One region of the Thiorhodovibrio winogradskyi genome, then DNA from elsewhere that is predicted to be linked to it. Evidence: predicted binding sites of a transcription regulator. Region 1 holds the regulator's gene; the other holds the start of a gene.
What was found. The regulator FliA, encoded in region 1, starts transcription of late flagellar genes. The targets are predictions, from matches to a motif close to GCTAAAGTTNNNNNNNNNNCNGCCGATA.
Positions count from the first base shown of each region.

Region 2: a site for FliA is predicted at 1,900-1,927, ahead of Thiowin_RS08105 (DUF5610 domain-containing protein). Genes of this name have one in related genera too.

Region 1 covers NZ_CP121472.1:5,275,017-5,278,988, forward strand. Annotated here, with positions in the region: gene Thiowin_RS24155 (chemotaxis protein CheA) at 1-379, opposite strand, end outside; gene Thiowin_RS24160 (protein phosphatase CheZ) at 503-1,279, opposite strand; gene cheY (chemotaxis response regulator CheY) at 1,337-1,711, opposite strand; gene Thiowin_RS24170 (RNA polymerase sigma factor FliA) at 1,785-2,537, opposite strand; gene Thiowin_RS24175 (MinD/ParA family protein) at 2,776-3,597, opposite strand; gene flhF (flagellar biosynthesis protein FlhF) at 3,584-3,972, opposite strand, start outside.
Region 2 covers NZ_CP121472.1:1,826,730-1,830,701, forward strand. Annotated here, with positions in the region: gene Thiowin_RS08095 (hypothetical protein) at 158-1,078, shown strand; gene Thiowin_RS08100 (hypothetical protein) at 1,172-1,765, shown strand; gene Thiowin_RS08105 (DUF5610 domain-containing protein) at 1,985-3,166, shown strand; gene Thiowin_RS08110 (glycogen/starch/alpha-glucan phosphorylase) at 3,345-3,972, opposite strand, start outside.

The sequences.
Region 1 (3,972 bases):
CGAGTTTGTCGAGGTCCGCGAGTAAGCCCGCGGGCGCTGGCGCGGGGTCCTGGCCGGATTTGATGTCGTTGAACATGACGTTCAACACATCGAGCACCCGCAGGATTGAGTCCATTAAAAAGCCGTCAATGCGCTTTTCGCCATTGCGCAGCAAATTAAAAATATCCTCGGCACGATGGCAAACCGCCACCATGGAATCAAGGCTCAGAAATCCCGCGCCACCTTTGATGGTGTGGAAGCTGCGGAAAACGGCGTTCAGCAAATCCCTGTTGTCTGGTTCCTGCTCCAGATCGATCAACTGCTCGTTAAGTCCCTCAAGCAGCTCACCGGCTTCAACAAGAAAATCCTGGAGAATTTCGTCATTCGGGTCGATGGCCATGGCCCTTACTCTTACTAATGAAGCTCATGCATTCCCGCGATGTCGGGAGACGTCCGGTTGCCCGTGGAGCTGACTTGGTGCGCCATCCGAGGAAAATGACGCTGTTATTTCCTGGCAAAGGGCTTAGAACCCAAGGCTCGAGAGCAGCGCATCGACATCATCCTGGCTGGACATCACATCCGCCTCGGTGTCCTTGGTATTCGGCACAGCAGGGCCGACTGGCTTGAAACTGTCCAGTTCCGGCTTGGCAGCAGCGGCAGCAGCAGCCGACTGGAGCTTTTCGGGCTCCAGGCGTTCGCCCGAGAGGCGCACCAGCCCGACCAGATTCCCCTCGACCTCCTGCACCAACTTGATGACGCGGGCAATGATCTGGCCCGTCAGATCCTGGAAGTCCTGCGCCATCATGATCTCGGACATCAGGCTGCCAAGCTGCTTGGTTTGATCAGTGGTTTGGCGCAGGAATTCGTCGAGCTCACGGGTCAATTCGCGAAACTGCTCGACACTCAACTTGCGACCGCGAAACTCGGTCCAGCTCCCGGCGAAGCGCGCGGATTCAGCATGCAGCGCCTCGGCAATGGGCAGCCCGGTCTCCACCGCATTTAGGGTACGGTGGGTGGCCTGCTCGGTCATGGTAATGACGTGATTCAGGCGCTGCTTGGCATCTGGAAATTCGGACCGGGTGATTTCGATCAGGCGGGAGTCGTCACGGAAGCTGCGCAGGGCGTCGTGAAGTTCGCGGGTGAGGCGCCCAAGCTCCTCGAACAACTCGCGCTCATAGGGGGCTCCCAGGCGTTGAATGGTCAGGCCAGCTTCATCGACCTGCCCTGACTCGAGTTGCTCGACCAGCAGGCGCGCCAACTCGAGTTGACGTGCCTGTGTTGCTTCATTCTGATGTGGCATGATTTTCTTGCTGCTCCGGAACCAGTGGTAAAGCCAGGGCACCCGCAGTGAACAATGTCAGCCTTCGAGCCGCTCAAAGATTTTATCGATCTTTTCTTTCAACGTTTCGGCCGTGAAGGGTTTGACGATATAGCCATTCACCCCGGCTTGCGCCGCCTCCATGATCTGTTCGCGCTTGGCCTCAGCCGTGACCATTAGCACTGGCAAACTCTTGAGACGCTCATCCGCGCGAATGGCCTTGAGAAGCTCAATGCCTTGCATGTTGGGCATATTCCAGTCGGTCACCAGGAAGTTGAAATCGCCGTTTTTCAGCATTGGCAGCGCGGTGCTGCCATCATCGGCTTCCATGGTGTTGCTGAACCCGAGCTCGCGCAGGAGATTCTTGATGATACGACGCATCGTGGAAAAATCATCCACGATGAGAATTTTCATGCCTTTATCCACTTTCAGCTCCAAACCAACTCGATTAGTAATTAGATGAAGACCACAAACCAACGCCAGCAGTTCAGATTCCGGTCCCCGAGCCCACCCAATCCTGCAGGCGCGCCCTTAGTCTATGAACAGACTGACTGCGGATCTGGCACACACGGGATTCTGTTATTCCCATCACAGCACCGATCTCGCGCAAATTCAATTCCTCGTTGTAGTAGAGCGCCAACACCAGTCGCTCCTTCTCGGGCAGACTGGCAAGGGCTTCCGCCAAAGCGTCGCGAAAATCGTCGCGCTCAAGTGACTCAATCGGCGTCAAACCATCGGCTGGCAACAAGCGATCAGGATCTTGATCTTGACCGAAGAGTTCATCCAGACCCAGCAGATGCACGCCCGCGTTGTCCTGGAGCATGGCATGGAATTCATCCAAACCAACATCCAACTCGGAGGCAATTTCTCGATCACGCGCGGCACGCCCCTCGCGCGCCTCGACGCGCTGAATGGCCTCGGCAATCCGACGGCTGTTGCGATGCACCGAGCGCGGCGCCCAATCCGACCGCCGCAGTTCATCGATCATGGCGCCGCGTATTCGAATCCCGGCGTAGGTAGCAAAGGTGGCGCCCTGCCCGCCCTGAAACTGTCGCGCAGCCTCAATCAGGCCAATCATACCTGATTGAATCAAATCATCGACCTGCACCGAAGCAGGCAGGCGCGCCATCAGGTGATGCGCGATCCGCCGCACCAGGTCGACGTGTTCGGTTACGAGCTGCTCGGGCGACTGCGCGTCGGCATCGCTTCGATAGCCTTGAAGGGGTCGCTTTGCGGTCATGACGGGTGCAAGGTCATGCCTCCCAGTGCTCGACTTGATCGATGTCAGTCTTTGGCATTGTAGCCCGAAAAAAGGACCAAAAGGCCAAGCCTGACAGCCAGGCTAATGCCCGTCGCACGACACCACGCCGGGACATGCCGCCGCTGATTCGCGGTCAGGCTCATGGTCCTGTCCACTCCAGCATCATGAAACGGCGGATCATGGAGCAGCTCTCTCAGGGTGCGACCGCGCCAGTGACTCAGGCCTGTTCGAGCATGCGCTCGACAAAGAAACCAAGACCGCCGCCCCCTCGAGCGGTTTTCCAGCCGTCGACCCGCCGAGCCAGATCATTAAAGGCCCGCGCCGCGGGACTTTCCGGATACAGACTCACCACTGGTACGCGCTTGCGCACAGCCCGGCGCAGATGCTCATCAAGCGGGATGGTGGCCGAGACATCCACCACCACCTCGGGCAAATACTGGGTCAGCACCGTGGACAATTTTTGCGCCAGACGGCGCGCGGCCTCGGCACTGGCCATCATGTTGCAAACCAGATGGAAGCGACGCAAGCCGTGATCCTGATGCAGCACTTTCATCAATGCATAGGCGTCGGTCATGGAGGCTGGCTCGTCGCAGACCACCACCAGCACCTCCTGCACCGCCTTGCAAAAACTGGTGACCGATTCCTGCACTCCGGCGGCGGTATCGACGATCAACACGTCAAGAGGGTCGCGATACGAGCTGAAGGCGCGGATCAGCCCGGCATGCTCGGCCGCGCTTAGGTTAGCCATGGATGCGATGCCCGATGCGGAGGGAATCAACAGGATGCCCTCGGGCCCTTCCACCATGACGTCTTTCAACTCCTCGACCTCGCCGCTAACCAGGTGATGCAGGGTGCGCTCGGGACGCAGTCCGAGCAGCAGATCGGCATTGGCAAGGCCCAGGTCGGCGTCGAACAGCATGACGCGCCGGCCCAGCCGGGCCAGGGCCACGGCCAGGTTGACCGACACATTGGTTTTGCCAACGCCACCTTTACCGCTGGCGATGGCGAGAATTTTCAGCCCGGACTCATAGGCCGACATGAGCGCTCTTCCTAAATGGAACCACCGACTCGAGGATCATACCCTGATCCAGCGGGCCAAGGCGATCAGCGATGGGCGCCGAACCCAGTGGACGCGTCGCCGCGCGCTCGGCTGACGCGCGCATGGAGCCAGTGCGCAGCAGTGGTGTTTCGCGCAATGCCAAACGCGTCAGATAGAGCGTGTCGACGGCATGGAAGTGTTCACCAAGCCCCTGGCCATCGCTGTAGAAAGTGAGCCCGAGGCGCTGCTCGAGCAACACGGACAGAGTCTCGCCAAGCTGTTCAGCTTCGTCGACCTTGGTCAGCACCAATGCGCTCGGAGCGCTCCCCTGAAAGGCTTGCAACACCTGGCGCAAAATTCGCCCCTGATGGGTGG
Region 2 (3,972 bases), 2.0 Mb from region 1:
ACAGCTGTTTTATTCTCCGGGGCGGTGCCGCACGATGAGCGTCAGGAGAGGATACCAGTCAATCATGTACAGTCGTTGGTCATGTTTCCAAGGTGCTCTGTTCCCGCGCGTATTGCCGTCAAAACGCGCTTGTTGGGCGCCGTCTTGGGGTGACTTGATGCACCTCTGTCTGATGCTGATCGGTCTCTCGCTGCTGCTGTCCGCGTGCGGACATGTGCCAAAATCGCCTGAGCCGACGGATACCTCCGTGGGGAACGGCGCTGCTGAGGTCGTGGTGCCAGATCCGCGGGGGACTGATCAGCAGGAGTCTGGCCAGCACGCATCTGTTCAGCAGTCTGGGGGTTGGGGGCGCGACAGCTTCTGGCCTCATGGCGAGCGCGGCGATACTCTGGCTATTTTTCCGCCACTATCAGCGGCTGAGCGTCTCAGGATGGGGAGTGAATATCGCCCGGGTGCTGTCCATACCTATGTGCTTTATGGAGTCGGCGACGGGCAGGGCAGTCAGCAAACGCGGCCATGGGGCCACACTGAGCTAGAGCTTCTGCGGCTGATCGATACTTATGTCATCAGCACGGGTGTCATCAGTACCGGCGAGGTCTCTAGCCATGGCGAGTCATCCACGCGGCATGAGTTCCTGATCCCTGTATATGCCGGGCTCGAGTCCCTGCCCCTCACCGAACGCAGCGCGCCCGAATTGGCTGATGCGGCGCGCGAGGCACTGGCCGCCTGGCTTGCTCAACGCCAGCATCTTGCGCTGGCGGATCGGTTAAGGTCCGCGCCGGGCCCCTTTTTGATCTCGCGGACCGTCTTTGATCTGGTGCCAGCGCAGGATAGCGATGTGCTGCTGACGGACTTGAGCAACATGGGGCCGGAGTATCTTTATCCCGTGGTTGATGCCTATGATCGCAGAGTCTCGGAGGCTGCGGCAGAAGCGGATGCCGCTTTGGTAGAACTGCGTCAGCGCCTCGCTCGCTTGGGCCATTCGTCGGGAAATCACGGCGATGAGCAGTGGCTGTACTTGCTTGAGTCTGCCACGGGCCAAGCAACAATAGGTGCGAAATCCAAGCACGGAGGCTGATGCATAGCCTCTCGCCGCGCTTAGCCTCGCTGCTTGGATTTTGGATTCTTCAATCGCCTTCTCCTTCCAAGGTCTATCAATACGGAGTCTGCAATGTTTGGCCATCGTCTGGGTAGTTTGTTTCGGTTCTTGATTGGTACCTTGGTGCTTCAGGCCGTGACCGTCCTGGTGACCTATACGGCGCTGCAAACCGATATTGCCATGACTTGGCCGCTGTTCGTGGCGTTGGGCTCCAGCTCTGGCGTGCTGGTGACCCTGTGGTTTGAGTCAATCGCCGGCCATGTTAGTGACAAGGCACTGTCGCGCGCTCAGCAGCGCCATGCGCGTGAGCGCGAGAAAATCCGCCTTGAGGCCGAGCGCCAGCGTTCCAAGATGACCGCTAAACAGACAAAAATGAAGGGCAACGCCGGCATCAAGTTGCGCACGGGACTTGCGGTGGGTGGCATGGCCGGGGTTGGTGTCGCCATGATGGTGGCCCAGTTCATGACGGTGGGGCTCCTCACCGTGGCGACTGCTGGCGGCGCGGCACTTGGTTATGGAGTGCGGGTGCGTCAGGAGCGGCGTCTGCGGGCGCGGCTGGAAGAATCCGAACCTGGGCTGATGCTGGCCGAGACGCGTGATGTGCTGCCGGTGTTAGAATCATCCACCAGCAAAGGCGCTTTGACCCGACGTAAAAAGAGCGACTGAATCGCTGCCTCGAGCCACTGCGCATGAATCGGCAAAAAGCCGACAATCTTGCAAAATATTTTTCTCAAGCCGACTTGGTGATGGTCGTTATCTGCTTTATGTAACGAGTTCCCGGTCGGGATATGCTGCTCCCGGCCAAAATCTTGTCATGACCGGCGCACAGCCGTGGAGTCGACAGTGATTTCCTTCAATCCTTCCGCCAGCTTTATGAACCCCCTGATGCAAGGCCAGGTCAATCCCGGTCGCGCGCAGGATTCTAACGTTGAAGGCGCTCAGAGGCGCGATGAGGCCTATCGTGCACAATCTGGCGGCGCGGCCGGAGCGGCCATGGCCAAGCTTCAGGACAGTCTGATGACCCGCTTGGTCGAGCGGATTCCGGGCGTCGATGTCGCCGACCTTGAAAAGCGTGACCCGGCTGATTTCTCGCCCGCAGCCATTGCTGAGCGTATCGGCTCCTTTGTTGGCCGTGGGCTCGAGAACGCGCGCGCTCAAGGCCGCGGCGACAAGGAAGTCCAATCGCTTTTTGACAGCGCCCTAAGCGGCATGGAGCGGGGTATGGCCGAGGCGCGGGATATGCTGGAGGGCATGAACCTGCTGCAAGGCAAGATTGCCGAGGATGTGGACGAAACCGCGAAGCTCACGCGCGAGGCTTTGGCCGAACTCGACCCCAGCCGTCGCCGCGAGCAACTTGAGGTGAATGGCAGTGGCAGTGCAGCACTCTCAATGGCTGAGCGCTTCTCTGGCGCGTCGTCCTTCGAGATGCAAGTACGGACGCAGGACGGCGATGAAATCACGCTAAAATTTGACCAAAGCAGCGAGTTCTCGTCTGGCGCCTCTGCCTATGCCGACAGCAATGGCAACAGCGCCGCGGCATACTCAATGAGTCGCAGTGAATCGGTCGGCTATTCCTTCAGCTTTGAAGGCGGCAGTCTGAGCGAGGAGGAAAGAACCGCTCTGAGCGACTTCGTGCGGGACGTTGGCCAGATGGCCGATGACTTTTTTGGCGGCGACGTGCAAAAAGCCTTCGATCAGGCCGGCGGCCTAAGCTTCGACGGTTCCCAGATCGCCTCCTTTGAAATCAACATGAGCCAGTCGCGGCAATACACCGCAGCCCAGGCCTATCGTCAGACCCAGCAGATCGACACGCCGGCCGAGGAGCAGCGACCCGGAATGCGTCTTGGGCAGTTGATGAACGAGATGCGCGAGAGTTTCAATGAGTCGATGCTGGATTTCCTCGAGAATCCACGCGAAGTTGGTGCGGGCATCATGCGCGGACTGGTCGAGCAGGACAGCCGCATGCGCGAGGCGCCACCCGAGAGTCGCGAGCGTATGCAGGCTAATCTCAATGACTTGCTGAGCAACGTCAGCCAGTCTCAGACCGAACAACCGGTCAGCAATTAGGAGTCGGCGGCGCCCTAGCCGGTGCTCTAGTCCTAGGGGCGAATTGATTCGCCCCGATCAAAAAGGTTGGCGAATTGATTCGCCCCGATCAAAAAGGTTGGCGAATTGATTCGCCCCGATCAAAAAGGTTGGCGAATTGATTCGCCCCGATCAAAAAGGTCGGCGAATTGATTCGCCACTATAAGCTAACCGGTTCTGGCTCCACCTGCCAAATTCGCTCGGCATATTCCTGAATCGCACGATCAGAGGAAAACTTACCGATGCGCGCCACGTTCAAGATCGACATGCGTGTCCAATGGCGCGGATCGCCATAGGCATCGGCCACTTTCCGCTGGCATTCGACATAGTCGTGGAAATCCGCTAGCACCATGAAGGGATCCTGATACATCAGGTTCTCAACCAGTGGCTGAAAGAGCCCAGCATCGCCATGGGAGAACAGGCCCGAGGCGATGAGATCAAGCAGGGACTTTACCTGCGCGTTCGTGCTGTAAATCTGATAAGGGTCATAACCCTCGGCTTGGCGCCGCTGGACTTCAGCCGCTGTCATGCCAAACAAAAAGAAATTCTCCGCTCCTACTTCCTCGCGGATTTCGACATTGGCGCCATCCAGCGTGCCGATGGTTAGGGCGCCGTTCATGGAAAACTTCATGTTGCCGGTACCGGATGCCTCCTTGCCCGCCAAGGATATCTGTTCGGAGAGATCCGCCGCCGGATAGAGGCGCTGACCGCGTTTGACGTTGAAGTCCGGCATGAAGATGACTCTCAGGGTGCCATTCACCGCCGGGTCATGGTTGATCACCTCACCC